4 regions of the Pseudoalteromonas sp. N1230-9 genome follow, and region 4 is predicted to be linked to each of the others. Evidence: predicted binding sites of a transcription regulator. Region 4 holds the regulator's gene; each other region holds the start of a gene.
What was found. Region 4 encodes sigma-54, which starts transcription at its own class of promoters, with help from an activator protein. Its sites were predicted from a motif close to GTTGGCACGNNNNTNGNNT; they were not measured.
Positions count from the first base shown of each region.

Region 1: flgA (flagellar basal body P-ring formation chaperone FlgA) is a predicted target of sigma-54. The motif match lies at 4,890-4,908, and genes of this name have one in related genera.
Region 2: LY624_RS13055 (BON domain-containing protein) is a predicted target of sigma-54. The motif match lies at 2,203-2,221, and genes of this name have one in related genera.
Region 3: LY624_RS12385 (LPP20 family lipoprotein) is a predicted target of sigma-54. The motif match lies at 3,019-3,037, and genes of this name have one in related genera.

Region 1 covers NZ_CP090419.1:2,634,476-2,642,270, forward strand. The annotation lists gene flgE (flagellar hook protein FlgE) at 1-1,344, opposite strand, end outside; gene LY624_RS12310 (flagellar hook assembly protein FlgD) at 1,401-2,081, opposite strand; gene flgC (flagellar basal body rod protein FlgC) at 2,095-2,526, opposite strand; gene flgB (flagellar basal body rod protein FlgB) at 2,529-2,939, opposite strand; partial or broken gene LY624_RS12325 (CheR family methyltransferase) at 3,076-3,907, opposite strand; gene LY624_RS12330 (chemotaxis protein) at 3,929-4,861, opposite strand; gene flgA (flagellar basal body P-ring formation chaperone FlgA) at 5,004-5,708, shown strand; gene flgM (flagellar biosynthesis anti-sigma factor FlgM) at 5,787-6,107, shown strand; gene flgN (flagellar protein FlgN) at 6,100-6,531, shown strand; gene LY624_RS12350 (Ig-like domain-containing protein) at 6,810-7,795, opposite strand, start outside.
Region 2 covers NZ_CP090419.1:2,797,066-2,804,860, reverse strand. The annotation lists gene radA (DNA repair protein RadA) at 1-770, shown strand, start outside; gene LY624_RS13060 (hypothetical protein) at 853-1,785, shown strand; gene LY624_RS13055 (BON domain-containing protein) at 1,826-2,164, opposite strand; gene srmB (ATP-dependent RNA helicase SrmB) at 2,385-3,617, opposite strand; gene LY624_RS13045 (tRNA1(Val) (adenine(37)-N6)-methyltransferase) at 3,694-4,392, shown strand; gene LY624_RS13040 (DUF2147 domain-containing protein) at 4,463-4,891, shown strand; gene fldB (flavodoxin FldB) at 4,936-5,457, opposite strand; gene xerD (site-specific tyrosine recombinase XerD) at 5,586-6,473, shown strand; gene dsbC (bifunctional protein-disulfide isomerase/oxidoreductase DsbC) at 6,533-7,267, shown strand; gene recJ (single-stranded-DNA-specific exonuclease RecJ) at 7,338-7,795, shown strand, end outside.
Region 3 covers NZ_CP090419.1:2,658,743-2,666,537, forward strand. The annotation lists gene LY624_RS12375 (bifunctional diguanylate cyclase/phosphodiesterase) at 1-1,703, opposite strand, end outside; gene LY624_RS12380 (transglutaminase-like cysteine peptidase) at 1,697-2,404, opposite strand; gene LY624_RS12385 (LPP20 family lipoprotein) at 2,525-2,983, opposite strand; gene LY624_RS12390 (flagellar assembly protein FlgT) at 3,095-4,285, shown strand; gene LY624_RS12395 (LysR substrate-binding domain-containing protein) at 4,268-5,167, opposite strand; gene LY624_RS12400 (glutathione peroxidase) at 5,283-6,011, shown strand; gene nhaD (sodium:proton antiporter NhaD) at 6,261-7,682, shown strand.
Region 4 covers NZ_CP090419.1:3,180,048-3,187,842, forward strand. The annotation lists gene LY624_RS14760 (ATP-binding cassette domain-containing protein) at 1-592, opposite strand, end outside; gene LY624_RS14765 (calcium/sodium antiporter) at 839-1,810, shown strand; gene LY624_RS14770 (KpsF/GutQ family sugar-phosphate isomerase) at 1,814-2,785, shown strand; gene kdsC (3-deoxy-manno-octulosonate-8-phosphatase KdsC) at 2,788-3,339, shown strand; gene lptC (LPS export ABC transporter periplasmic protein LptC) at 3,336-3,890, shown strand; gene lptA (lipopolysaccharide transport periplasmic protein LptA) at 3,880-4,401, shown strand; gene lptB (LPS export ABC transporter ATP-binding protein) at 4,398-5,123, shown strand; gene LY624_RS14795 (RNA polymerase factor sigma-54) at 5,232-6,728, shown strand; gene hpf (ribosome hibernation promoting factor) at 6,755-7,042, shown strand; gene ptsN (PTS IIA-like nitrogen regulatory protein PtsN) at 7,046-7,498, shown strand; gene rapZ (RNase adapter RapZ) at 7,499-7,795, shown strand, end outside.

The sequences.
Region 1 (7,795 bases), 550 kb from region 4:
TTGCAGTGTTGAGTTCACTTCAAGCGCACGCGAGTTTGCTTGGAAGTTACGCTGTGCACTAATCAAATCAACTAACTCAGACGTTAAGTTTACGTTTGATTGCTCAAGAGCAGAAGAATTCACAGTACCAAGCGTACCTGAACCTGGCTCCCCAGCAATAGGCTCACCTGAGGTTAAGCTTTTCTTCCACGATGTATCACCCACTTGTTGTAAGCCTTGTGAATTAGAAAAACGAACCATGGCAACTTGCCCTAGGAATGAGGTATCACCATTACTGTACGAAGCAACAACCTTACCATCTGTGCCAATATCAATACCTGCTAAGCGGCCCACTGTTGCGCCATCTTGCTCAAGTGCTTTAACTTCAAAGCGGCTGGCATACTGGGTTGGTATTTTATTTGTAGTACCTGCTTCATCACGCCAGTTAATATTAACGTCTTCAGGGAAACTCGCACCATTTGATAATAAGTCAGATAAACCAACCCCTGCACCCGCACCATTTGGGATAGAAAGTGGGTTGAAGGTAGCATCTGTATTTGGCGCACCATTTGTATTTAATGGTAAACCACTTGAATCAAACTGAAATGTTGATAATGGCGTGTAAGGCGCAGCTGTTTCTTCAACACCTGCTGGGCTAAATGGTTTTTCATCGAGCGTAGCATACACTTGCCACTCATTGTCATTCCCCGTTACGGTCGCATCTGTTTTCACAAAGTAAAGCTGTAAAACGTGCGGCTCACCCAGTGAGTCATATATCGTTGTCGATGTCGAACTGTTATACGACGCACTAGTTTCAGGGTCAAAAGGCGTGACTGTTGGCGTAGTAGAACGTGAATCTAGATTGAACGATGAATACACGTTATTGGTTGAACGCGGCGAGCCTGATGAGTCTGGAATTTGAATAGCTGAAGAGGTACTTAAGCTCACTGACGTTGTGTCACCTGTAGCAGGATCTACTGGAAAGCCTTGTAAGTAGTTTCCTTTAGCATCAACAACAAAGTTATCTTTATTTAACTTAAATGCACCAGCGCGCGTATAAGTAAAGTCTTGAGCTCCTAGCTCTTGGCTCATCGCGAAGTAACCTTCACCGGTGATGGCTAAATCAAGCGAGTTATTGGTAAACTGTAGTGAACCCTGATGGAACTGTTGAGCCACCATGGTTGTTTGCACACCATCACCATTCTTAGTTCGACCAGAGCTAAACACTGAAGATGCATATACATCCGCAAATTCAGCTCGTGATTCTTTAAAGCCTGTCGTATTAACGTTGGCAATATTATTTGCTGTTACATCTAAATCTTTTTGCGCGGCAGCAAGTCCGGTTAATGCAATATTGAAGCTCATAAGTCACCTCTAAAGTGTCAATCTGTAGCACTTGGCTAACTAATTAATCTGTATAATTAAGCGATTTCTGCTACATCAGTTAGCCTAACCGCGCCTTCTTTTGTATTTATAATGATGCCGTTCGAACCATTAATGTTCACACTCTCAATATTCTTGAAAGTCGCAATCGGTAAGCTGGTGTAGTCACCATTAACGTTGCCCTCGGCTTTGATTTTGTACTCACCAGGTGGCAAACGTTCGCCATCTTCATTTTCGCCATCCCATTCAAAACGAATTGCACCAGCAGATTGCGCCCCTAGCTCAATGGTTCTAACTAGTTGCCCTGATTCATCTTCAATACGCAGTGTTAACTCATCTACCGGATTTTCTGCAACAACAGAGCCTTTAGATACACCCGTTTCGTTTAAATCCAGCATATCTGACTCAAGCAACGCTTGCTTACCTACTAAAGTAGATGCTTGTAGCGCCGAGTTAGATGTCATTGAAGCCGTAAGGGATTCAAATTTACTATTAAGATTTGAAATACCTTCTGCCATAGTAAAGTTTGTCATCTGAGCAATCATTTGATCATTGTCAGCGGGCTTACTCGGGTCTTGAAACGATAACTGTTGAGTTAACAACGAGAAGAAATCTTCTTGTGTTAAAGTGTCATCTTTCTCTTCTGTTTTCGTTTGATTGTCTTGCCAACGTAAGTTATCTAAATACGTGGATGACGCACTGCTGATGTCGTTACTCATAACTTATCCTCGGTTACCGCTGCCCAAGCAACAGTGTTTTACTTAACATTTGCTTTGCTGCATCAGCAACTTGCACATTTGTTTGATAAGAGCGAGAGGCAGAAATCATATTAGCCATTTCTTCTACAACGTTAACATTTGGTTTGTAGATATAACCGTTTTCATCTGCACTTGGATGATTCGGGTTATATTCAATTTGCAGAGGCTTGTCGCTCTCTACAATACCCAGTACTTTAACGCCAACAGAAGAGCCCTGAGGATTGCTTTGTGATGCTGACGCTTTTGTAAGCTCAGCGGCAAACACAGGGTGACGCGCTCGGTAAGTCTCATTTTGACTAGAGCTAATCGTATTTGCATTTGAGATATTACTCGCCGTGGTATTTAAACGCACATTTTGTGCACTCATACCCGTACCTGAAATATCAAAAACATTATATAAACTCATGATTAAGCTCCTTGACTACCGAGGGCTTTTTTAAGGCCTTTAATTTTACTACTCATAAATTGCAGGCTTGCCTGATACTCTAATGAGTTTTGTACATACAAGTTTCGTTCCACTTGTATATCAACAGAGTTACCATCACCTGTATCTGCTTGATTTGGCGTGCGAAACATTTCTGAGTTACCAACAAAACGACTACCACCCGCAAGGTGTTTCTCGTTTGTACGTACCATAGTGTTGCCGCTTTGTTGGTTGCTTTTTGCCGCTTTTAATGCAGATGCAAAATCCACATCTTTTGCCTTGTAGCCCGGCGTATCAGCATTAGCGATATTAGTCGCTAATAACTCAGCACGTTGTGAACGGATCAACATTGCATGGGGGTGAACACCGAATGCTTTATCAAAACTGATAGCCATAACCATCTCCAAAAATTTGACTCTGCATTGGACAATGCAAAAGACAAGCCAAAAATAAAGAGCCTATCAATAAGGTTATAACTAATTGAAAATAAATAAGATATAGCAACCTAATAGTTAGGTTGCTAGAAGGGAATTATTTCTTCTGGTAGATGATACCTGGATTACAACGTACCATATCAAAGCTATCACTTAAGCCCGCCATTGACTCAGATGCGCCTAAAAATAAATAGCCTTTGGGGTTAAGTGCCTGAGCAAATTGCGCAATAATTTTTGCCTTAACCTCTGGTGAAAAGTAAATCAGTACATTGCGGCAAAAAATGATATCAAACTTGCCCATCAAGGCATAAGAATCTAATAAGTTGAGATGCCTAAAACTGACCATTTTTCTTATTGGATCAACCACCTGTGCCATACCATTGCCACTATCCTTAAAGAACTTTTGCCGCCTTTCCATAGACAAGCCTCGAGCGAGTGCAAGTGAGTCGTACTCAGCATTCTTACACATATCAAGCATGGTATTTGAAATATCAGTACCAATAATCTGCGCACCCATTTTTTAAAACACCTGGCTGCTTAGATTGAAACTCGGCAACCGACATAGCTATCGAGTAAGGTTCCTGACCAGAAGAACTTGCCGCAGACCAGATTTTCACTGGTCTATGCAAGTCTTTAAATTCAGGAAACAATTTAGTTTTAAGTAACTCAAAGGGGTATTGGTCACGGAACCAAAGCGTTTCGTTTGTCGTCATCGCATCAACAACTGCGGCACGTAACTGCCTCTCATGAGGACTTAGCGTTTTGCTCACTAATTGTGATAACGATTCCACACTAAAGCGAGCCATCAATGGTGCAAGGCGACTTTTAACTAAATATAGTTTGTTATCACCTAACACAATCCCACATTGTTGCTCTAAAAAAGAGCGAAATTGATCGTATTCGCTTTGTTGTAAGTGCTTATTTTCCAAAGTAATACCACCTATAAATTATTAATCACAGTGAACCCATTTTTTAACAGCTGTTGCTAATTCATCAGGGTTAAACTTTGCAATAAAATCATCCGCACCCACTTTTTCAATCATTGCTTGATTAAATACACCACTCAGTGATGTGTGTAAAATTACATGTAGCGGCGATAATTTTGGATCGGCTTTTATTTCTGCTGTTAAGGTATAGCCATCCATTTCTGGCATTTCAACATCAGATATCAGCAAACCAACGCGTTCGGTGATATTGTTTTGACAATCAAGTTCAGCAATTTCACGTAGCCTCAGCAATGCTTCTTTACCATTTTTAGCAAGCTCAGTTTGCACACCTAGTGGCTCAAGAGCACGCTTAACTTGATTTCTTGCTACCGCAGAATCATCAGCAATAAAGACGATGCGTTCACCTAAGTCTTTTTGAATTTCGCCCTCGCCCACGACCTCAGCACTGACCTCAGTATTAACTGGGCAGATCTCGTTAAGAATCTTTTCAACGTCAAGGATCTCTACCAGCTCGTTCTCTATTTCGGTGACGGCTGTCAAATACGAATAACGGCCAGCGCCCGATGGCGGAGGCATAATTTTTTCCCAGTTCATATTTACAATACGTTCAACACCACCGACTAAAAAGCCTTGAACTGAGCGATTGTATTCCGCAATGATAATAAAACTATCCTTTAAATTCTCGATTGCAGGGCCGCCAACAGCCATAGATAAATCAATAACTGAGATAGTTTGACCTCGAATATGGGCCACACCACGGATATAGGCGTTTGATTTTGGCATGTTTGTAAGCGGTGGGCATTGTAAAACCTCTCTTACTTTAAACACGTTAATACCAAAGCGTTGACGCCCTCTGAGTTTGAATAATAGTAATTCAAGGCGGTTTTGCCCAACCAACTGAGTACGCTGGTTAACTGAGTCTAAAATGCCTGCCATTTCAATCTCCTAAAGATAAACAACCAGAGTCGGAACAATAATTGCTTTCTTTGTGTTAAAGCTACATAAGGTTACAAAGCGTCTGTTTTTTGACGCAAAATATTTATACCTTGTTTTCAACCATAAGCATAGTCGAAACATGATGAGTTTGTTAAAAAAAAGCCGAAGATACAGTGTTTTTTATTTTCTTGCTAGCCTGTTGCTTAGTACGCAACTTCAAGCTGAAGTCTATAATCACCAGCAACTTCAACAAATCGCTATCGATTTTATCAGCGAACAAATTACTGATCTGGATTCAACACCACAAGTCAGCGCGCTGCCTCTTGATAGCCGAATTCCAGATAGGCCTTGTCAGTTACCGCTGAGTAAAACCGTTCCGACTGAACCTCCTTTTAATCGGCAGGTAACCGTACAACTTAAATGCGAAGACTTAAATAGTTGGACGCAGTATGTGCATGTCAGAATTATTGAACTTGAGCCTGTGGTGGTAGTAACAACCAATTTAACTCGTGGAGAGGTCATTAAAGCTGAACATTTACGCCTTGAGATGAAGCCTAAACAATTTGTTCGTACGCAATATATTCAAGATGAGTCAGTGCTAATAGGAAGTCGGAGCAAACGTAATATCCGCAGTGGTCTTCCGATTGTCATGAGCCATATTTGTATGGTGTGCAAAGGGGATAATGTAACCATCATTGCAGCGATACGTGGGCTTAGAATCAAAACAACAGGTGTTGCTTTAGAAGATGGTACGCTTGATGAATTAGTACGTGTAAAAAACAAAAAATCAGGTAAAGTATTAAATGCACGCGTGGATGGTGTCGAGTCTGTACAGGTGAATATTTAATTTTTAATATTTATGTTAAAGTATCTTGTGTGCCTGCCGATACAAAGGCATATGTTGGGTAATGTATAGGTCAAAATAATGGTAAGCAACGTCAATAATAATAGTCAGCAAACATCTGTGTTGACGAATACCAAGCAAAAACAGCTTGATTTACAAAAAGATAACCTTAACACGCAAACGGCTAAATCAGCTGCGCCTAAAGCCAGTGCAGATTCAGTGAGTTTAACGCCGCAAGCAAAGCAATTAAAATCTTTGCAAGAAAAGGCTGAGCAGTCATCTGGTTTTGACAGTGCAAAAGTCGCTGAGTTGAAAAAAGCAATCAGCGAAGGAAAGTATCAAATTGATACTGATAAACTAGCAAAGAACATCGCAGCATTCGAGTTTGACGTCTATGGCTGATCATAATCATTTAATTGCCAGCAAATTAACACAGCAAGTCTCTTGTTTAGAGTCTATTGCTGCGCTTTTAGATGATGAGCTAACAGCCATTGCCTCAAAACGAGGTGAAGGTTTAAAAGAGATTGCCCAACAAAAAATCTCCTTATTACAAAAAATTCAAACGCTTGATAAAGAAGTTCAGGTGCTTGTGAGTAAAAATGATGCTCAAGATGAAGACGTTTCTTCACTTATCACGCAGGTGAATGAGCTTCTTACAAATTGTAAAAAGAAAAACGATGTCAATGCACATGCCGCACATCAAGCCCAACTAAGTGTAAAACAATTAAAAGATATTTTAATTGGTGCACCATCGTCTATGACCTACGACCAAGGTGGCAGTGTTATTCAGGGCGAGAATAAAATTGTACATAACCTTAAAGCGTAATGCGTTTAGGTTATCTCTCCTTTATTACAACAATCCCACAAATTGATAGCCCCTCTGAGAAACCACTTTGCTATTTGCCGAAAAGATAGCTCTGTAAACCTGATTATTAACCCAAGTTATTACTTATAAATAACGCGACGTTAAGTCGCGACTACAGGATAAGATTTACTCGAGAGTTTCCTATGCAAAACCTAACGCTATATCTACTAAAAATCAGCTGGCTGGGATAAAAAATAAAGCGCGATTCATCGCGCTTTATTTGTATTTAGTAACTCGTTCTAAATATCGATAGAGTTATTGCCTCCTTCGATGAGTTTCTTAATTAACTCCTCAGAGTCATTTTGAATATCATTTGCTGCGTCTGATGTCACTTCGGGCTCACTATTAAATGCCAAACTTTGACTTTCACTCTCAGTATCAAGAGCAAGTACATCTGTTTGCTCACTATCGGTGAGTACATCATCAATACTCAGTTCAAGTGGTGTCGCCCCCTCAGCAATTGTAGAATCTGTGCTTGTGTCAGTCATAACCAAACTCAAATCAATACTTTCGCCAAGTGGTTGAGGCTCAGTTCCTTGTGCCACTTGCTCTTCACTTTCATCAAAATCAGCTAACAAAGGTTCACTGCCTAAACCAATAAGTCCCCCATCTGGCTCAGTATCGAGTACCCCAGTGCCCACTAAATCATTTTCAGTATTTTTAACAATGAAGTCACCTGTTACAGGGTCAACAATTGCAAAGTAATATTCATTACCTAAGTCTAATACTGACAAGCTAATAAACCAATCACCATTACTATCTGCGGTTACAGTGGGAGCTGAATTAAGTAAAGATAAATCAACAATATTTAGTAAATTAAGCCCAAGTAAATTAGAACCAATAACGTAAACTTCAGTGCCTGGTTCTGCCTCCCCTGAAGCTGATGGGAGAAGAAGTCCTAAAACACCTGGATTATAATTAGTTACATTAAACGCATCTAAACTGGGGTCGTTACTGTAGTCAATGCTAGATATGGTTGTAGTATTGCCTGCGGCATCGGTTGCAGATGCCTCAACATACGCAAGCGTCAGTAACGAGACTGATAAGTTGAGGACTTGCCAATCCCCATTTGCATCAACCGTGGCTGTATAGGGTGCGCTGACGCCTCCTCCAACTAAGTGATTAGTAATTGAGATAACACTGCCCTCAGGTAAATCAGAGGTGCCAGAAAGCGACACAAGGTTACCCAATAAAAAGGATGGCGTGATAGATAGCTCAGGTGCAA
Region 2 (7,795 bases), 380 kb from region 4:
TAACACAATACTGTAAGCAACATGACGTGACTATGTTTATCATTGCTCATGTTAATAAAAATAATGAAATAGCGGGTCCGCAAACGTTAGTGCATATTGTTGATGCACTGCTGCATATAGACACTAACGACGGACAAATACGTACCTTACGTGCCAACAAAAACCGTTTTGGTGATATTGATACGGTGGGTATTTTCAGAATGTGTGAGCGCGGTATGCTCAGTGTTGATAATCCAAGTGAGATATTTTTATCGGGTTCAAGCACTGAGTCGCCAGGTTCAGCAATCACCTGTATTCGCAAGGGGAACCGTAACCTCCTTCTAGAAATTCAATGTTTAACAACAGAAACTGAAGCCGAGTTTCCGCAACGTGTTTGCGTTGGATTGAATATGAATCGAATTAAAATGCTGACAGGTATTTTACGCAAACATACAAAAACGAAAATTTTCCATGATACTTTTTTCAATATTGTTGGCGGTTTAAAGATAGATGAGTCAGAGACTTGTATTGACCTTGCCTTAGTCACGGCACTGTTAAGCAGCCTCAATGAATTTGTTGTGCCTAGGACAACTTGCATCATGGGGGAACTGAGCTTAAACGGTGATGTCAGACCAATAGATAGTGGTGTGCCGCGAGTAAAAGAGGCTGCACAGCATGGTTTTACAGAGATATTTATTCCATATCGAAACTACCATAAATCAATGGAAGGTTTAGGAGCAAAAATTACACCAGTGAAAACGGTGCATGAGCTCTTGTCATTAATTAATTAGTGACAATTTGATAAGCTAGGGCAGTGTTGAACCTTTAAGCTCAACACTCTCAAGAAATTAGCACCAACTTAAAGGAAATAAAATGAAGAAGTTAGTAATTGCAGTTGCTGTCGCAGCTGTTGCAGGTGGCGCATATTATGCGAACTACACAGCAACACAGGAAGTGAAAAAAGTGGTTGATCAGCAAATCGCTGCACTTTCAGCTCAAAGTGGTGTTGAGGTGATGTATGACGATATTTCAGCAAGTGTATTTAATAACAGTGTGCAGCTATCTGGCATCAAAGTGCAAAGTGTTGAAGGGGATGAGCAAGTTGCCAGTATTGATACCATTGAAGTGACAGGCTATGAGGAAGATGCCATTCCTCCACACACTGGGTTTGTAATGACTAACTTTCGCTTTAGCGATTCTTTCTTAACGCAACTGCCACAAAGTGCCAATAGTAAACTAGCCTCTACGAGCTACAACGTAAACTCATCGCTTGATTACAATAAAGACTCAGGTGATAGTGACTTTGCACTGAAAGTAACCGCAGCAGATGTAGCTGATGTTACGTTTAATTTAGGATTAGCCAAGTCTACCCCTTTGATGGAAGCATCCCTTGCTATTAGCCAACAACAAAAAGCCTCTGGCGGTGCACAACCAACCCTTGAGCAGCAGCTTCAGCAGCAGTCAAAAATGATGGCTGCTATGTCAGAGTTAGAGCCGCGTAGCGTTGAGTTTGCGATTGAAAACGAAGGGGAATTAAAAGCGGTAGTAGAAAGCTTTTTAGAAGCGCAAGGTATGACACATGAGCAATTTCAGCAAATGGTCACAATGCAGCTGCAACAGGCCCCTGTTAGCGCAGATTTAGCGACAGCGATTACTAATTTTGCCAATGGTTTATCTTCATTATCTTTGTCTGCAAGTTTACCTGAGGGCAAAACGATGCTAGAAATTAACCAACAAATTATGAGCCTAGCTGGTCAACCAGAAGAACTTGCTAAATTTATTAATTTAGACGCTAAAGGAGAATAAGTAACTAACGTTAAGTTACTTATTCTTCTAGAAAATGGCCTTAAAGGTTAGCTGTATTAGACTGGCTAACTTTAAGGTTGTTTTTCACACGATTAACTCCTTGACTGTGCTCTAAAAACTTTTGTGCTAATGCGCGTTTAAAGCCCGTTTCCGTGGAGCCATATAATTCAATCGTATCGCCGTTAACAATAACTTGTAGGTTCTCGATAGAAAAATTAGGATTACTCATCAGCTTTTGAAGAGCTAATTGCTGAAGTCGAGGCTGAGCCGATGTGCTAGTAGTTAATACACTGGTATTAGCGCTAACTTGTGTTGCGCATGCAAGTAAAAAAATACAACAAAATGATGTAAGTACTACTGTTAGTTTGAAACGGTTCATACGATTCCCTCGTGAATGATGAGCATATGCTGAACCAGTTACAATTTTTGTTCCAAGATGTAATGCATTGATTTTAAAAAGTAATATATTTTTTATAGTTTTTTCAGTAAAAAAGCTATGAATTAATTACACACTAGTTAGTAAAAATGGCAGCAAAAAGTACACACAAAAATGCCGTGACAAGCACGGCATTTTTTAGTTATTACAGCATCTACGAAGGTTATTTTTTCTTTTTCGCTTTTACCTTTGCTTTCTTTTTAGCCTTCATCTTTATAGGATCCTTTTTCTTTTTCGACGGGATCTTTGCTTCTTTGTGTTGTGGCTCTAATCCTTTAATAACACGACGCTTTAACTTTTGTTCAATATAGCGTTCAACCTTGCCCAAAATAGCAACGTCATGTGCTTCTACAAATGAAATTGCTGTGCCTTTTTTACCTGCACGACCGGTACGGCCAATTCGGTGCACATACACATCTGCTGTACGGGGCATATCAAAGTTAATTACATGGCTAATATCAGCTACATCAATACCACGCGCCGCTACGTCAGTTGCAACTAAAATTTTATTGCGACCAGAATGGAAGTTTTCCATTGCTTTCATGCGTTTATCTTGTGGCATTTCACCACGTAGCCAAGCAACACGAAGCCCTTCGTTATTTAGAGCGCCAATCAGAGTTTCAAGGCGCTCACGTGTTTTTACAAAGACAATGGCTTTTTGCAGATCGTCACTGTTAAGCGTATCAATGAGCATCTTTAATTTATGATTATAATCATCTGCTAAGTGCACCCATTGATGAATTTTGCCTTTTTCTTTGCGTGACGATTCTGCTTCGAGTAGTGCAGGATCATTCAAAATGCGCTCGGCAAATAACTCAACGCTGTCGCCTTCTAATGTGGCAGAGAATAAGAAGCACTGACGACGATTACGTGCTTCATCACAGATACGTAGCATTTCTTTGCGAAAGCCCATATCAAGCATGCGATCCGCTTCATCGAGAATGAGCATTTCGACGTTTTCAGCGTGGAAGTTCTCAGTTTCGAGGTATTCCATTAAGCGACCTGGTGTCGCAATAAGAATGTCGTTATTGCTTTCAAAAATCTCTTTATGTGTCCCGTAGTTAATACCGCCCGTTACAACACCAATTTTTAAGTGCGTTTGTGCAGCTAGCAGTTCACATTGTTCATGAATTTGATAAGCAAGTTCACGAGTGGGTGTCATGATCAGCACCCGTGCAAAACCTGGATCGCGACGTGGGAAGTCAAGCAAGTATTGAATTGCAGGAATCAAAAACGCGGCTGTTTTACCCGTACCAGTAGGGGCAGATGCCAAAATATCACGACCTTGTAGTGCTTCAGGGATCGCTTGTTGTTGAATACTTGTTGGCGTATCAAAACCCATTTTATTGATGGCATTTAACAGCTTGTTATCGATATCAAATTCAGAAAATTGCATAGAGTGACATAAATAGAGGACAATTAGACTTGATTATACTAGCTATCAGCACTGTGGTGAATGAAAAGGTGAAAAAATGTCAGGCTTTGTGTTTAAACAATTTACAGTTGAGCAAACTCGTTCTGCGATGAAGGTTTCGACAGATGGTATTTTATTAGGTGCTTGGGCTGAATTGGCAAATGCAAAATCCCTTCTCGATATAGGTACAGGAACGGGGTTGCTTGCTTTGATGGCAAAACAGCGTGCTCCAAAGGCGAAAGTGGTGGCAATCGAAGTAGATGCTGAGGCGTGCATTGACGCTAAGTTTAACTTTGCAAATAGTCCTTGGCCTGAGATTTGTTTACATCATGGTGCCATACAGTCTTTTCAATCAACACAGCCCTTTGATGTAATTATTACTAACCCTCCGTATTTTAATGCGAGTCTAAAAGGGGACAATGAAGCACGTAATACGGCGCGTCATACAGATGGTCTTGGTTTTTCTGAGTTAATTGAGTGTTGTACTAAGTTAAGTCACGCCAACACCTTACTCAATGTAATTTTACCCTGCAAAGAGGCATCTTCTTTTATTGAACAAGCTAAGTGTAAAGGGTGGAACTTGGCGCGTATGTGTAATGTACGAACCACATTAAAAAAATCACCTAGCCGAAGTTTAATGTTATTTTCTTTACAGCCTGAGGTTTGTCAGACAAGTTCTTTGACTATTCATGCTGCAGAAGGCGGCTATAGTGATGAGTATGTTTCTTTGTGTAAGGATTTCTATTTAAAAATGTAACCATCTAAAAATAGAGTGTTTACTCAAGCCTTGCTATAGTGGTGGCGTTTTAAAATTATAAGAGCTGTTTATGTTACGTTTATCTATAACTTTAAGTGCATTACTTTTCTCTCAATATACTTTTGCTGCGTTGAGTCCTGTGGGACTTTGGAAAACAATAAATGAAGAGACAAACGAAGCAAAATCACTGGTACGCATTAGCGAACAAAATGGCGTATTAACAGGGAAAGTAGAAAAAATTCTCAATCCAGCAAAGCAGGATGCTATTTGTGAAGAATGCGATGGTGATAAAAAAAACCAACCAATTCTTGGCATGACAATAATTGAAGGTGCAACCGATGCGGGAGATGGAAGCTGGCAAGATGGTGAGATTCTTGACCCGAATAGCGGTAAGACCTATACCTTAAAACTAACGCCACAAGAGCAAGGTCAAGTACTTGAAGTTCGCGGTTATATTGCTTTTTTCTACCGTAACCAGTATTGGCAGCGTGTAGAGTAAATAAGAGAAAAGCCAAGCAATGCTTGGCTTAATATGCGTGAGTTTTACAAGCTTTCGCTGTACTCAGTCATGACTTGCTCAACCCACGAGGCAATGCGTTCATCGCTCAGTTCATATTGACTGTCTTCATCAAGTGCTAAGCCAACAAACTGTTTACCATCTTCAGTGAGTGCTTTTGAAGCTTCGAATTCATAACTGTCATCATTTGGCCACTTACCTAATAAAGTGATCGCTTGGTCACAAATTTCATCGTGTAACATACCGAGCGCATCTTGAAACCACTGGCCGTAACCTTGTTGATCGCCCATACCAAACAGAGCCACGGTTTTACCATTTAGGTTAACATCTTTAATGTCGTCCCAGATTGATTCCCAATCTTCCTGTAATTCACCGAAGTCCCACGTTGAAATGCCGAAAATAACAAAATCGAATTGCTCAGCATTTTTTAATGGCTCATCTTTGATATTGTGAAGACTCACTATGTCTTGGCCGATAATATCGCGAATTTTTTCAGCTGCTATTTCTGTGTAGCAGGTTGTAGAACCATAAAATAAACCAATCTGCATCGTATTTATCACTGTGTATTTGCCTGATATGATAGGCGCAAGTTTACCGTAAGGTATAATCAATTGATACCTTGATAAGGATGAGAGTACGCGTGGCTGATAATAATTCACAAGCCCAAAAAGGTGTAATAACAGCAAATAACGCCGAACATTTAGAGTTATTTTTAGATACGCTGTATCTTGAGCAGGGAGTCAGCGAAAATACACTCGCGGCTTATCGCAGCGACCTTGAAAAGTTTTGTCAATTTTTAAAAGATAAAGATCTTCTAGCTGTGAGTAATGAAGATATTGAAGCGTATTTAGCATATCGCGTTGATTTAGGGCTAAAATCACGCAGTACCGCGCGTAGTATTAGCGCACTTAAACGTTTTTATCAGTATTTTGTTCGCGAAAAAGCGATAGCTGATTCGCCGATGGTCAATATTGCTCAGCCAAAAGCAGGGCAGTCATTACCTAAAACGCTGTCTGAAGCCGAGGTTGAAGCACTCCTTGGTGCTCCTGATATCGAAGATCCAATGGGGCTTCGCGATAAAGCTATGCTTGAGCTTTTATATGCTACAGGACTTCGTGTTACAGAGCTAGTGGGGCTTCGAATGGAGCAGATTAACTTGCGTCAAGCTGTGGTGTTTGTAAAAGGTAAAGGTAATAAAGAACGTTTAGTTCCCCTAGGTGAAGAAGCCATGTATTGGCTTGAACAGTTTTTAAAAGTGGGCCGTTCACATATGATTAAGCATGCCACTGATTTTGTGTTTCCATCTAAACGTGGAATCGGCATGACACGACAAACCTTTTGGCATCGTATTAAACACTATGCTATTTTGGCATCAGTTGAATCGCCATTATCACCACATACGCTGCGTCATGCGTTTGCAACGCATTTGCTTAATCATGGAGCTGATTTGAGGGTGGTACAAATGATGTTAGGTCATAGTGACTTATCAACAACCCAAATTTATACCCATGTAGCCAATGAGAGATTGAAGTCGGTACACGAGCAACATCACCCACGTGCGTAGTGCAAGATTTTTAAAGATGTACCGGTCTATACTAGAAATGATCAGGATATAGGATAGTTATGAAAAAGTTAGTTTTAGCCACGGCATTGCTTGGCACAAGTCTTAATGTGATTGCCAATGGTGTATCGACCACCGACGTTGCAGATGCGCCTATCATCGCTAAATTTGCCGAATTAGGTGTAACCGTAAAGCAAGTAAATCCAAGCCCTGTCGCTGGTCTTAAAGAACTGATTACAGATAAAGGGGTACTTTACGCAAGCCCTGATGGTCAATTTTTAATGCAAGGTACATTAATCGATCTAGAAAATCGCGTAAACCTAACAGAACATGCATTAAGCGATGTACGTAAAGCCGGTATTGCTGAATATGAAGATTCAATGATTGTTTACAAAGCAAAGAATGAGAAACACTCAATTACCGTATTTACTGATATCACCTGTGGTTACTGTCGTAAATTACACCGTGAATTAGATGACTTTTTAGATGCAGGTATCACAGTTAAATACCTTGCTTTCCCACGTGGTGGTTTACGTGGAAAAGGTTACCAAGATTTAATGAATGTATGGTGTGCAAAAGACCCTGCTGAAGCGCTTACAGAAGCCAAAGCGGGTGCAGATGTTGCCGCTGTTGAAGGGTGCAGTGCGCCAATAGCAGAGCATTACCAATTAGGTCAAAGCTTTGGTATGTCAGGTACGCCGGCTATTATTTTAGAAGATGGTACGATGATCCCCGGTTATCAATCAGCTGCGCAAATCAGCCAAGCACTTGATGCATTGCCAAAAACATCTTCATAATCTTTTTATAAAAAGGCCTATTTAGGTAGGCCTTTAATCCGCTTTAAGCTAAGAAAGTAATACGTCCAACATGGAAAAAATAATCCAAGTTCGCCCTCGTGTTGATGACTCATATCTTCCACATCACTTACATCCTGTTATCAAGCAAATTTATGCCTCTCGTCAGGTTCAAGATGCCAAAGAATTAGATAATAGTGCAGCAACATTACATGACTTTAAGCTGTTTAAAGACATAGACAAAGCTGTGTTGTTATTACAAGACGCGCTGGCATCACAAAGCCGTGTGCTAATAGTGGGTGACTTTGATGCCGACGGTGCAACGAGCACCGCAACCTTGATGCAAGGTTTGGCTATGTTTGGTTTACAGAACCTTGACTATTTAGTGCCGGACAGGTTTAGCCTTGGTTATGGTTTGAGCCCTGCACTTGCTGAGCAAATCGTGACAATGCAGCCTGAGCTGGTGATTACCGTCGATAATGGTATCTCCTGTATTGATGGCATTGCGATTGTAAAGCAAGCAGGTATTAA
Region 3 (7,795 bases), 520 kb from region 4:
ACTTTAGCGCCAATGCTATGAACTTGTGAACAAAAGCTTCTAAACAAGGCAAACTCTTTAATTGCGAAATTTGCTCGCACCTCAAAGCATATACGCTTAGCAAGTGCAGGATACGCAGATAACCCTGTTAAAATGGATGCCACCGCCATATCATCTTGTAAAGTTTCAGCTGAAACTTCCATTCCTAAAAGCGTATCCCCTTGAATTTGGCCATACTCATTAATCATTAGTTTCATTAAACTCCAATCAAGGCGAGCTAATAAATGCAAACGCTGAGCCCATTGAAAGTAAAAGCCAAAGCGATATTTTTCGCCTTCAATTAATAAACTTAAAGAAATTTGTTGCTGTATTAAGCGCTCATCAAAAGTTGTTACGGGAAATAACGCGATTTCTAATTGGTTTTCTTTCAGCGCAAATTCTAATCTTTCTCGCCAAGTATCAATATCATTATGGTTGTCTTGCGTTTGTTGTTTTTCATCTACATAAGCACAGCAACCTAGTTTTGCAACGGCAACCTTCAAACACTGGTCGACTCGTTTTAAAAGTGTGGCACGGGTGTCATCAACTTCAATGTGTGTACAACTGTGTGATACCGCAAGCTCTACTGATTTATGATCTGCAACAAGTTGCTCATGGGACTTTAAAATCTGCTCACTCAAGGCTGCGAGATTACTCACATCGCTAAATAACACTAAAAAATCAACATGGGACATACGTGCAATTTGGCTTTGCCTAAAGCTGTCTTCATTCGACTCTAAAAAAGAAACTAATGACTCTGAAAAACGACGTAAAAAGTCCACCATTTCAACGCGACCAACTTGCTCTGTTAATGTATCCAAATTGATCACTCTGAATAAAAAGAGCCCCCCATGTCCTTGTGAGTTTTCTAAAAAGGTATCAAGAGTTGCATTAAAGTATTCTCGATTAGCAAGGCCTGTTAAGTCATCGTGTTGACTTTTAAAACGAATTTCTTCTAAGCGACGATTATCTTCTTTGGTAATGCGATTAAAACGTGTCGACAACAAATTCATTGATGACACAAGCTTGGCAAACTCATAGGTGCGCGGTACTTTTGACTTTATAAAGCGTTTTTCACTTAATGCCACCGCTTGTTTCATTACATCATTGAGTGGACTCAGAATTTTAGATAGAAAATAAGCCCCTGCAATACAAGCCGCCACTGCAACAACTAAAAAGCTAAAGAATAAATGTACAGCACTTTTCCACAGAGCATCTTGCGTATACTGGCTATGGCTTTCAACATACAAAGTACCAAATTGTTGCCAGCCATCGCTCACTTGAGCAACACCCGGCGCAACCTCTAACTTATAAAAGTGCCTAAACCAACTCGGTGCGTTTAAAGTAAGCTCCCCCGTATAAAGGCGTTTAATTATTGTTTTACCTTGTGGGTCTTGTAACTCAATTCGGTGGTAATAACCGGTATCAAATGAGGCGGATACTAAAAGCTCTATTTCAACAGGGTCTTTACTCATTTGACTCAACATCAAGGCGAGTGAGTTGGCATTATCTATATTTTTCATTCGCAACTCAGTCGTAAAGTACTCTTTTGCAGAATTAGTACTGATCAACAAACTACTCACAAAACCAATAATGATTAATAGCAAAATAGCAATCCATAGCTCTTGCTTTAAGGTAATGGTTTTATTTCGTTTGAGTCTAAATAGATTAAATACCTTCACCATCGCACTCCTTCTTTGCGTGATTGCTCTAATATATGACGCCACCGTGATAGCCTAGCAGTAGGATCGGCCACACTCTTTGTTGAATTATTGGCCCACAAGCCTTTGCTGTTAAAGCTAAAAACAGGACTAAGATCGGTCCGCTTAGCAGCAGGCAATACCTTTACAATTAAACTATCTAAAATAAGTGGTTGTGCATTCGGGTGTGTAAAGTAGCCAAGCACCATGTGCGCTTGTGTTTTTCGCGTACCAGGTAGTTGAGCTTTTACATAGATAAGCCGTAATTTATCGTCACTCACACCAAGTGCTCTGAGGCTTATATACTTGGCAATTGCGTAATCTTCACAATCACCTAACCCTTTACCAAGCGTTTCAAGAGGGGTCGCCCAATAGTCTTCTTGCTTCCATAATTGAATATCAGTTTGATAACGCAGACTACGGGCAAAAAACTCGTTAACAACAAGTACCTGTTGTTGTTCAGGTAAATTAGAAGCCTGCTGCAACATCCCTTGCCACTGCCTTGCAACAGTGACCCTATTGGCACCGAAACGCTGCTGCATCTGTTGAATAAAAGTGGTAAATTCAATAACTAAGCGATCAGCTATTGCTGAGTGACTTAAGCATAGAATAATGACAACGGTTAACCAGCAGGCATGAGTGCGCCAAGTTTGATTAAAGGCAATCGCATATGCTCTAAACAGCATAGACAATCCCTAAAAGGAGAAAAGCTTGGTTAAAATAATATGTTAATGCCATTATGCTTTTGTTAAAACTAACAGTCTTAAAAGCATAGCACCCAAGCTGCAACTATGAGAATTTAGTACTTAATAATAAGTCACTTTTTTTACTTCACGCGGTTTGATTTCGCCAATATATAAGTCATGTACTCGTTTCATGTCGAGTTGTAACTCTGTGGCGTAAGTGTCGCCCACCGCATACGTTTTAATGACCTGTGCACCTTTGATAACACCCTGCACTTTGCTTTGTAGCTGATCGTTATGTGCAATGCTGTTTTGTACCGTCGTCCCTGCGGAAATCTTTTGCCCATAAACCTGTTCAGCTAGCTCACGATATGCTTCAAGTTTTGAGGCTTTAATTGCAAGTAAAGTTCGTTGTGATTTGTTATCACTCGGTTGAGCACTAATGGGGGCATAACCAACGGCTTTTAAAACTGGGTAGTCATCAGGCTCGATATAGGTGTACTCTACGTGTTTATCAAAAATACTACTGCAACCACTTAGTGCAATACAGGCAGCTAGGCCACAAACTAACATTGCTCGCATAACTTGTTTCCGTTAAAAACTCATTTTCTACAAATATGCACGTTTAGTGCCAATCTGGTACATTACTTGCTCGGTACTTGGTATCAATGAACAGTATCGCTAGGTATTTGCATGAAGTGTCTATTAAAAACGAGTTTATACAGCATGGGGCTGGCCTTTACTCTTGTTTTTTCTAACAATAGTTTAGCTCAATGGTTTGAATCTACAGGCCATGCAGTGATTAAAGATGGTGATACAAGTCAAGCCAAATCTGCCGCAATGAAAGATGCGATAACCCAAGCATTAGTGTTTTCAGGGGCGCGTGTTAGCTCTGTACAAACCTTAGTAGACGGAGTTTTGACGCAAGATCAGCTTAAAATTAGTAGCCATGGTGAGATCCAAAAAATTGAGCTTATTAGCGAAGATCGTCATAACGATACCTATGCAATTACACTTCGCTTAGATATTTTTCCAGAAGCTGAAGAATGCCCTGCAAATAAGTATGCTAAATTCATCGCAATAACACAAAGTCAGTTGGCCAACAGAGAGCAAGCGAGAATGGGCCAAATTTTTGACGTCAATAAAGCTATTAGTGAACAGCTTTATACTCGCTTAAGTAATACGCAGATGGCCGCAAAACCGACAGCATATTACAATGTGCCGTTACGTGTGGACCATTTTTTCACCCAACAATATGACTACAGCGATGCATTACTCGAAGAGATAACCAGTCGTAGTAACTCACAATATGTATTACTCAGTCGTATCCGCGATTTATCGGTAAACCGTAAACTCAATAACGATTATGCATTTTGGCAAGATGATAGCTTTAAACGTGCTTATAAAGCCGATTATGTTTTATTTGATGGCACCACTTACGAAAAGCTATGGCAGAAAAGTTACCAAACTGAGGGAATTTGGCCATACAAAAAAACCGATATCATTGATGTGTATAGCGACCGCTTTTGGGAAACCGATTATGGCCAAGCCATCAGTGAGGTAAACCAAACACTCACCTATGACTTGCAAGCAGCTATGGCTTGTTTACCTACGCAAGGCAAAATTTTGCATATTGAAAATGGCAAATTAATAATCAACCTAGGTAAAGCGCATGGCTTACAGCAAGGGGAGTTATTAAATATTGCTCATCATAACTACATGACAGATGCGCAAGGTAATAAACTACCACATAAGATCACTACCCTTAATCAAGTGAAAATTACCCAACTCTATCAGCAGTCGGCTGTTGCCATGAGTATTGATGAGCAGCCATTACCCAACATTCAAATAAACGATATTGTTGAATTAGCTGGTGGCGAGTAAATGTTGCTGTAACCCTTTATGAGCATTTAGCCAAGCGGCTAATTGCTCTACTCCCGCAATATGTGGGTAGTGCTTACGGGTTGCAATAACAACTTGCCGTTGTTGATTAGGTGTTATTGCCAAATAATTAATTCCCTCTCGCGTCGTGCAAGCAAGTTTGGGAACAAATGTAATACCATCATTCATCGCGACCAAAGCAAGTAAGGTTTCGATACTATTGCCCTTGTATTGGTTTGAAACTTCAACCCCTGCCGAAAAGCAAAATTGCTCAGCTTGTTCTTTAAAGCAATGCCCTTCGTTTAACATAAGTAAGTCACAATCACTTAGCTGAGTAAGTGCAACTTTCTCTTTGTTAGCTAATGCATGCTGCTCAGATACAGCTACTAAAAAGTCTTCTTTGTATAATGCTGATACATGGTAATTAGCGAGGTCAGGCACATCAGCGACAATTGCAATATCGATTTCTCCGTTATCAAGGGCGATAAGTGTTTGCGCGGTTTGCATTTCAATAAATGAAAAATGAGTGTCGTTAAAGGCATGTTTCATTGACGTGAGCAAGGTTGGCAATAAGTAAGGTGCAATAGTGGGAATAATACCTACGTTTATTTTGCCTTTAAGGGGATCATGGGAGCTTGCGGCAATTTCCTTCAATACTTGGGTTTGCTCAAGGATTACGTTAATTTGTTCAAGTAACCGTTGACCTTGTACAGTCACTGTCACTTGTTTAGTGGAGCGATCAAAAATAGTTACCCCAAGCTCTTGTTCAAGCTTTTTAACTTGACCACTCAAGGTTGGTTGGCTCACATAACAGGCATCAGCTGCCTTTCGAAAGTGCTTAAACTGAGCCACCGCTTTTGCATATTCCAAATCTTTTAAGTTCATAGTACTCACCAACAATCAATAGCTTTTAGCTATCATAGTAATAAAAACAAACGATTGGAACTATTATCTATATAACCCCATAATAACACTCAACTAATCAAGAGGAATTAAAACTATGTTAAACAATATTGAAGGTCAAAAAGTCCCTAACGTTACATTCGCAACACGCATTGATGAGCAATGGCAATCACTGACCAGTGATGATATTTTCAAAGGTAAAACCGTTGTACTGTTTGCATTACCTGGCGCATTTACACCAACTTGTTCATCAACACACTTACCACGCTATAACGAACTTGCGCCGGTATTTAAGCAAAATGGTGTCGATGACATCGTTTGTATTTCGGTTAACGATACTTTTGTTATGAACGCATGGGCACAAAATCAAGAAGCACAAAATATCACGCTACTACCCGATGGTAACGGCGAATTCACCGATGGCATGGGCATGCTAGTCGATAAAAATGATTTAGGCTTTGGTAAACGTAGCTGGCGTTATTCTATGCTAGTAAAAGACGGCATTATCGAAAAAATGTTTATTGAGCCACAAAAGCCAGGTGACCCATTTGAAGTCTCTGATGCTGATACCATGCTTGAGTACATTAACCCAGCGCAGGTAAAACCAAAACCTGTTAGTCTTTTTACCAAGCCTAACTGCCCATATTGCACAAAGGCAAAAGCATTGTTAGAAAGTAAAGGCTATGTGTATGAAGAAATTATTTTAGGAAGAGACGCTTCGCTTACCAGCTTAAAAGCAATGTCTGGCCGCGAAACGGTACCACAAGTATTTATCGGCGGAGAGCACATTGGTGGCTCTGATGATTTAGAGAAACACTTCGCATAATCAAACTGACACTAAGAGGGCTAACATATGGCTCTCTTAGTGCTAAAACTCCCCCACAAACCACCTTAAAACGCCTTTAGCACCAAGCATATTCAACATTACTCCCATTTATATTCAATATACCTACATTTTTATTACTTGTTTATTACATAAATTCCAGAATAAATCTAAAATAGCCACCAGCTACATTCACAGTCTTTGTGATGAAATTAAAAATGAACTAAATGGAACATATAAATGAATAAACGAATGCTAGGATTTCTACTTTCCTTAGTGGGGTTTAGCGGCTATGCACAAGCTGAATCAGTCGGTGCCATTGACCTACTTACCCACCCTGTCGGCATCATCTGTGTCGTTATTTTTATCTTTGCCTATGTATTAGTTATTCTTGAAGAAAAAATCCATTTACGTAAATCAAAACCCGTGCTTGTCGCGGCAGGGATTATTTGGACACTCATTGCGTGGCAGTACAGCGCGCAAAATATGTCTGAGTTAAGTACCGATGCATTTCGTCATGCTTTACTCGAATTCTCTGAGTTAATGCTATTTTTATTAGTCGCGATGACTTATATCAATGCACTTGAAGAGCGAAGATTATTCGATAGCCTGCGTAGTTGGCTGGTAGTACGAGGTTTTAGCTATAAACAACTATTCTGGATAAGTGGCGTTTTGGCCTTTTGTATCTCTCCTGTGGCAGATAACTTAACAACCGCGTTGCTTTTATGTGCCGTGGTTATGAAGGTAGCCGCCGACGATAATCGCTTTATTGCTATGTCGTGTATTAATATCGTGATTGCCGCTAATGCAGGCGGTGCGTTTAGTCCCTTCGGCGATATTACCACCTTGATGGTTTGGCAGGCTGATGTCATAGAATTCACTGGGTTTTTTGTATTATTTTTACCAGCATTAGTCAGCTATATTATTCCCGCGTTTGTCATGTCTTTTTTCATTAATAATAAACACCCTAAAACAGTGGATGATGAGGTTGAACTTAAGCGCGGTGCTATCCGCATTTTATGCTTATTTTTACTGACTATTTTAACTGCTGTCGTCCTAAAAACAGCCTTTGGCTTGCCGCCTGTTGTAGGTATGATGATGGGCCTTGGTTACTTACAATTTTTTGGTTATTTTCTTCGTGTTACTCTACCAGGCTCTCTTGCCAGAAAGCGTGCCATGGCTGAACGAGAAGGCGACAAAGAACGCCTCAGTCGCTTAGGTAATGTGGTTCCTTTTGATGTATTTAGTCGCGTATCTCGTGCCGAGTGGGATACCTTATTATTCTTCTATGGCATCGTTATCTGTGTAGGCGGTTTAGGCTTTATAGGTTATTTAGCGCTCTTGTCTGACCTACTTTACACAAACTGGTCAGCAACAGGGGCAAATATCATCTTAGGGTTGATGTCTGCTGTTGTTGATAATATTCCTGTCATGTTTGCTGTGCTGCAAATGATGCCAGACATGTCTCATGGGCAATGGCTTTTAATTACCCTCACAGCAGGCATTGGCGGTAGTTTATTATCTATTGGCTCTGCTGCGGGTGTTGCATTAATGGGCCAAGCAAGAGGTATTTACACCTTTAACAGTCATTTAAAATGGTCTCCGGTAATATTACTTGGCTACTTTGCTGGGGTTTTCACCCATTTATATTTAAACACGTCTTACTTTAACTAAGTTAACCAAGCCCTAAGCTATATGCCTAGGGCTTGTCTTAAAAACGAATAACAGCCGCGCTTACAGGTTTATCCGCCTATACATTCCCATGTCGTAATTTGTCATGTTTTTGT
Region 4 (7,795 bases):
ATAAACCGAGCACCTGATTAAGTGATTTTATGAGTTTCACTAACACCCCCATCGAAATAGGATCTTGGCCAGCAAAAGGCTCATCATACATAATGAGTTCAGGATCAAGTGCAATAGAGCGCGCTAGTGCAGCACGCCTTGCCATACCACCCGATAATTCAGATGGCATCAAATCTTGCGCACCACGTAAACCAACGGCTTGTAGTTTCATTAACACGACAAGACGAATTAAGTCTTCACTGAGTTGCGTGTGTTCACGTAAAGGAAAAGCAATGTTATCAAATACAGTCATATCAGTGAACAAAGCGCCACTTTGAAATAACATGCTCATTTTTGTACGGGCAGCATAAAGTGCCTTGCGCGACATACTAGGGATACTCTGCCCTTCGAACAAAATGTCACCCGAGTCAGGCTTAAGTTGGCCACCGATTAAGCGTAACATGGTGGTTTTACCAATGCCGCTTGGTCCCATAATAGCGGTGATTTTGCCTTTCGGAATGTTAAAAGTCATATTTTTATATATGATTCTATCGCCCCGTGAAAAGGTTACATCCTTGATTTCTACTATTGATTGCGACAAGTCGCTCTCCATAACTTTTTTCACTAGTTTTGCCATTTTAAGGGTTTTTTAGTCAAGATGGAAAAAACAAATCGTAAAATTTTGTAATATTTTCTATCGAAATAATCTATATTAGAAATGTCGAACTTAATACACGCTTAAATTTAGTTTCCAAAAAACACCCATTTAAAACATTCAGTCTATTCTTTTACTTATACTTTCAGGTTTGCTTTTGTTACTATTTGCAGTCATCTGTTTAAGTAATATTGGCGTATAAAAATGGTGACTTCTTTTGTCATTTTAATTATTGGTTTTGCCGCACTTGTATGGAGTGCAGACCGTTTTGTTTACGGGGCAGCGGCACTGGCAAAAAACATGGGGATCCCAACCCTAATCATTGGCCTTACGGTTGTTGCCATGGGTTCATCGGCACCAGAAATGATGGTATCAGCATCAGCAGCCCTTGCAGGCAAAACAGATACCGCTGTAGGTAATGCTGTTGGCTCTAATATTACTAACATCCTACTAGTATTAGGCATTACTGCACTATTAAGACCTTTATCTGTCTCTTCTACAACACTCAAACGTGAGATGCCGTTAGTACTCTTAGTGTCAGTTGCTTCTTGGTATATATTCTCTGATAACTTCTTTTCATTTGGTGAAGGTATTGCGCTATTTGTTGGCTTTATTGTTTTCCTTGTAGGCTTAGTTATTATTTCTTTAAGGGATAAAAACCAAGCGGATGACCCTTTCGTCTCTGAAGCATGTGAAGATATCCCCGATAATGTTTCTACAGGCTCAGCTTTGTTTTGGCTTGTTGTGGGTATGATCCTTCTTCCTATCAGTTCACACTTTCTGGTTGGCTCGGCAGTAGATATTGCAAAATACTTTGGCTTAAGCGACTTGGTGATTGGGTTGACCATCATTGCTATTGGCACCAGTTTACCTGAACTAGCAGCCTGTATTGCAGGTGTACTAAAGAATGAGGATGATTTAGCCTTAGGTAATATTGTTGGCTCGAACTTATTCAATCTGTTGGCAGTATTGCCCCTAGCAGGGATTATCAACCCATCAATCATCGACCCTTCAGCGGCAAACCGAGATGCTCTGATTATGATTGGCGCAACCATTGCTTTAATCGCCATGTCATTGAACTTAAGAGGTGCTCGTCGTATCAATAGAATCGAAGGTGGTTTATTGTTAGTCGCATTTATTGCATACCAAGGCTATATTTTCAGCCAAATAGGATAACAAATGACGCAGCAAAGCTTTATTGCGCAAGGTAAGCGAGTTCTTGAAGTTGAAGCGCAAGCATTAAGAGAAATTGAACAGTATATCAATGCTGATTTCGAACATGCCTGCCAATTAATGTTTCATTGCACAGGGCGTATTATTGTCATAGGTATGGGTAAATCAGGCCATATCGGCAACAAAATAGCCGCTACATTAGCAAGTACAGGCACCCCTGCATTTTTTGTTCACCCAGGTGAAGCGAGTCATGGTGACTTAGGTATGATCACACGTGAAGATGTTGTGATGTGCATTTCAAATTCAGGTGAAACCAGTGAAGTGCTTGGTATTATTCCTGTTATTAAACGTATTGGCGCAAAAATGATATCTCTAACAGGTAACCCTAACTCAACTATGGGGAAGCTATCGGATGTCCATGTGTGCATCAAAGTTAGCCAAGAAGCGTGTCCATTGGGCCTCGCCCCTACTGCCAGCACCACTGCGACATTAGTTATGGGCGATGCGATAGCCGTTGCCCTACTCGAAGCGCGCGGTTTTACTGCCGATGATTTTGCTTTATCTCACCCAGGGGGGAGCCTAGGTAAGCGCTTATTACTGAGCCTTGAAGACGTCATGCATACTGGCAGTGCCACACCTATCGTTACCGAGTCCCAAAGCGTTAAAGATGCGCTGATAGAAATGTCAGCCAAAGGCCTTGGTATGACAGCCATTGTCGATGAAAACAAAAAGCTTGCAGGTCTGTTTACTGACGGTGATTTACGCCGTATTTTAGAGCAACGCGTCGATATTCATAACACATCGATTAGCCAAGTAATGACACGCTCATGCACCACCGCACATGCAGATATGCTCGCTGCGGAAGCATTGAATATTATGGAACGAAAACGCATTAACGGTTTAATAATAATAGATGAAAGTAATACACCGATTGGCGCACTTAATATGCAAGACCTTTTAAAAGCAGGGGTACTTTAAACATGACGTTTGCCGAGCTTTATCAGCCATTAAGCACAGATGTAAGCCAACGTGCTCAGAAAATAAAACTACTCATTTGCGATATTGATGGCGTTTTCTCTGATGGCCGTATTTACTTAGGAAATAACGGTGAAGAACTCAAAGCGTTTAATACCAAAGATGGCTTTGGTATCAAAGCATTAATAAATAGTGGCTTTGAGGTTGCGGTTATTACAGGGCGACATTCACAAATAGTTCAGCAACGCATGACTAGCCTAACAGTACAACACATCTATCAAGGTCAAGAAAACAAGCTTATTGCGTATCAAGAATTAAAAGACAAACTGGCTTTGACCGATGAGCAAATAGCTTATATCGGTGATGATGGCCCTGATTTACCCGTCATGGAAAAGGTAGGCTTTGCCGTTGCTGTAAACGATGCTCACCCACTTATAAAAAGACTCGCTCATTACACTACCATGTTACCCGGAGGGTTTGGTGCTGTGCGAGAGCTGACTGATTTATTAATGCTGGAAAACGCGAAAGCGTTAACAACTGATGGAACCAGCGCATGAATATAGCCCGTATTTTACTGAGTATTGTTTTTGTTTGTTGCATGATCTGGTTATGGTATCCGTACTTTAGCCAACCAACAGGCGCAATAAACAGTGAAGACGAGATAATCGCAACACCGGATTACACCGCTATTGCGCTAAAGCAAACTGCGTATGATGAGCAAGGTAACATCAGCCATAAAGTCGCTGCGGCTAAAATGGAGCTATACCAGCAATTAGGATTTACTTTTTTTGAACAGCCTATTTTTACCATCTATGGGGATCAACAGGTTTGGCAGGTAAAAGCAAAAGAGGCTACCTTGTACGAAAACGATCAGCTCATTTTTGAAGGTGACGTTGTTGCAAAAAATCTAACTCATAATGGCATGATTGAAGATATCAACGCAGAAAATATCAATGTCGATATTGAAAAAATGACCATGTACTCAAAACAACCTGTTACATTAACAGGCCCAAACTTAAAGATTACCGGTAAAGGTTTAAAAGCCGATTTAAAAGCCGAAATCGTCGAGTTAACTAACCATACACGAACCATATACTATGACCAATAAACTTAAAAAATTACTTCTAATCCCAAGCTTATTGATTGCGTTTTCAAGCGCTGCTGCAGACCAAGCGGGTACTCCTATCAGCATTAGCTCAGATCGCCAAGTAGGTCAGTTAAAAAATGGTGTAGGGATTTTTGAAGAAAATGTAGAAATAACCCATGGTAATCGTCGTATTACCGCAGATCGCCTAGAAGCACATGCAGGTGAAGTTGATGGTACTGTTTCACTTATCATTGCCACAGGTAAGCCAGCCTACTTTGAAGAAAAACAAGAAGATGGCACGGTTATGAGCGCCAGCGCAGACGAAGTTCGTTACGATGTAGCAAAGCGTTTACTCACATTAGTTGGCGATGCGCAAGTGACACAAGCAGGGCAAAAAGTCAGCGCAAAAAGTATAACTTATGACATGGAACAACAGCTAATTAGTGCTGAAAAAGACGAAAACTCAACGGATCGTGTGCATACAATCTTAGTGCCTGTTGATAATAAAAAAGATGATAAAGGCCAGCCATGAGTACATTAAAAGCAGAGCTGCTAGCAAAGAGCTATAAAGGCCGCCAAGTTGTCAAAAATGTGGGACTAGAAGTCGAAGCAGGCAGTATTGTCGGCTTACTAGGTCCTAATGGTGCAGGTAAAACCACCACCTTTTATATGATTGTTGGGCTAGTGCCAAGCGACAAAGGTAAAATTAGTATTGATGACAACGACATCACTTTATTACCCATGCATAATCGTGCTCGATTAGGTATTGGCTATTTACCTCAAGAATCATCCATTTTTAGAAAGTTGACAGTCTACCAAAACCTGATGGCGATTCTTGAAACACGCAAAGATCTTAAAAAACAGCAACGAGAAGAAACACTCAATAACCTGCTTGATGAATTTAGTATTCAGCACATCCGAGATAGCCAAGGTATGGCGCTATCAGGAGGCGAGCGTCGCCGTGTTGAAATCGCGCGAGCATTAGCCGCAGATCCAAAATTTATTCTGCTAGATGAGCCTTTTGCTGGTGTTGATCCAATTTCAGTGTTAGATATAAAGAAAATTATAGAGCATTTGAAAAACCGTGGTATCGGTGTACTAATAACTGACCATAATGTTCGAGAAACCCTTGATGTTTGTGAAAAAGCCTACATTGTTTCTCATGGGGAGCTAATTGCATCAGGCACGCCTGAGCACGTATTAGCAGACCAAACGGTACGCGATGTCTATCTAGGCGAGCAATTCAGGTTGTAACCAATACACCATCGACTAGAGCATCTGCTAGACTTACAATAATGACAACATATTGATATTGACTCAAAGTAGTATCAATCAATGATTTAAAAGGATTGTTAGGGATACATGAGGCAATCATTACAGCTGCGCATGGGCCAGCAACTTACAATGACTCCACAACTGCAACAAGCCATTCGCTTATTGCAGCTTAGTACATTGGATCTCCAGCAAGAAATACAAGAAGCGCTTGATAGTAATCCTCTGCTTGAAGTGGAAGAAGCGGATTATAATGAAGAAGCGATCGGTAAAAACGAACAAAAATCTGACTCTGATGATTCACAAGTCACAGCTACGGCAGAAGAAGCACCCAGTGAATACGAGCAAGAGAGCAGTGATGCACTCAATAAAGATACCGTCAGTGACGACCTAGCAATGGATGTCACGTGGGATGAGTACATGAGTGCAGCCCCTTCAACCTCGTCAGGGCCAATGCCAGAAGATGAGTCTATTTACCAAGGTGCGTCAACCGAAACTCTCCATGAATATCTGATGTGGCAACTACAGTTGACCCCATTTAGTCCGACTGACGAAGCGATTGCTGTTGCTATAGTCGAAGCTATCGATGACTCAGGTATTTTAACTGTGAGTTGTGAGGATATTGTTGAAAGCTTTAATCAAAATGATGATGAAGAAGAAATAGAACTTGATGAAGTCGAAGCGGTCTTAAAAAGAATACAGCTATTTGATCCTGTCGGCATTGGTGCTCGCAGCTTACAAGAGTGCCTATGTATACAACTTCGTCAATTCGATGCAGATACACCTTATTTGGCTGAAACTAAAATGGTTTTATCTGAGCACATCGAATTATTAGCAAGTCGCGACTATCGTACTTTGATGAAAAAGACTAAGCTTAAAGAAAACGAGCTTAAAGAAGTGATGACACTTATCCATAGCTTAAACCCTAAGCCCGCGGATAGCATCGTACGTGAAGAGTCTGAATACGTCATACCTGATGTATCGGTAAAAAAAGTAAAAGGTCGTTGGGTGGTTGAGCTAAACCCTGACTGTATGCCAAAGATCAGAGTGAACAGCCAGTATGCGGCTATGTCACGCTCTGTAAAATCAAGCAGTGACAGCCAGTTTATTCGCTCTCATCTGCAAGAAGCTAAGTGGTTTATTAAAAGCTTAGAGAGTCGGAATGATACTTTATTAAAAGTAACGAACTGTATTGTTCAACAACAACAGGCTTTCTTTGAACACGGCCCAGAGGCGATGAAGCCGATGGTGCTAAATGATGTCGCTGAAATGGTCGAAATGCATGAATCGACGATTTCACGGGTAACAACGCAAAAATATATGCATACCCCAAGGGGTATTTTTGAGTTGAAATATTTCTTCTCAAGCCACGTCAGCACAGAAAATGGTGGCGAGTGTTCATCAACGGCAATACGCGCTTTAATCAAAAAGCTTATTGCCGCAGAAAACTCAGCGAAGCCATTGAGTGACAGTAAGATTGCAGATATATTGGCTGAGCAAGGAATTAAAGTAGCTAGACGTACAATTGCAAAATACCGAGAGTCTCTAGCAATACCGCCGTCTAATCAGCGTAAAAGCTTGATTTAGACGTTTTACATAGAAGGAAAATGCTTATGCAACTAAACCTAACTGGTCGTCATGTAGAAATCACAGATTCATTAAAAGACTATGTAAACACCAAGTTTGCGAAACTAGAAAGGCATTTTGATCATATTAATAATGTTCATGTCATTCTAGATGTAGAAAAATTAAGTCAAAAAGCAGAAGCAACTTTACATGTAAACGGAGGCGAACTGTTTGCCTCTACAGAGCATCAAGATATGTACGCGGCCATCGACTCGCTAATTGATAAGCTTGATCGCCAAGTTATTAAACACAAAGAGAAATTAGCTCGACACTAAATTATGAAACTTAGTTCACTTACTAGCCAGGACTGCAGCAAAGCTGCGGTCCTTTTTAATAGCAAAAAAAGAATTCTCGAATTTATCAGCGAACTCGCTCATAAGCAGCTTCCTCATCTATCGCAGCAAGATATTCTTAATGCTTTACTCAATCGAGAAAAGTTGGGGAGTACAGGAATTGGTAGAGGCATTGCTATTCCGCATGGTCGTATGTCGGGTGCTGATAAACCACATGCGTTTATTATAGTGAGCGAATCGCCAATTAACTTTGATGCAATTGACAACCGCCCTGTTGATATTTTTGTTGCACTCATCGTACCTGATGGAGACTGCCAACTTCATTTAAAGACCTTATCAACAATTGCTGATAGACTAAAAGATAAAGAATTTTGTAAACAGTTACGCAGCGCAAAAACCGATCAGGAACTGTTTCAAGTTATTGCATCAGAGGCATAAATGGAATTAATTATTATCAGTGGCCGTTCTGGCTCAGGTAAATCAGTCGCTTTACGAGTCCTTGAGGACCTTGGTTATTATTGCGTTGATAATATTCCTGTAAACCTATTACCTTCGCTAGTGCGTAGTGTTTCTGATAATTACGACAAAATAGCGGTCAGTATCGATGTGCGTAACCTGCCAAAAGAGCAACAAGAATTTAATGATATTCTTGAATACTTGCCAGGTTTCGCCAACCCAACATTATTTTACCTTGATAGTGATGATCAAACACTCATTAAACGTTTCTCTGAGACA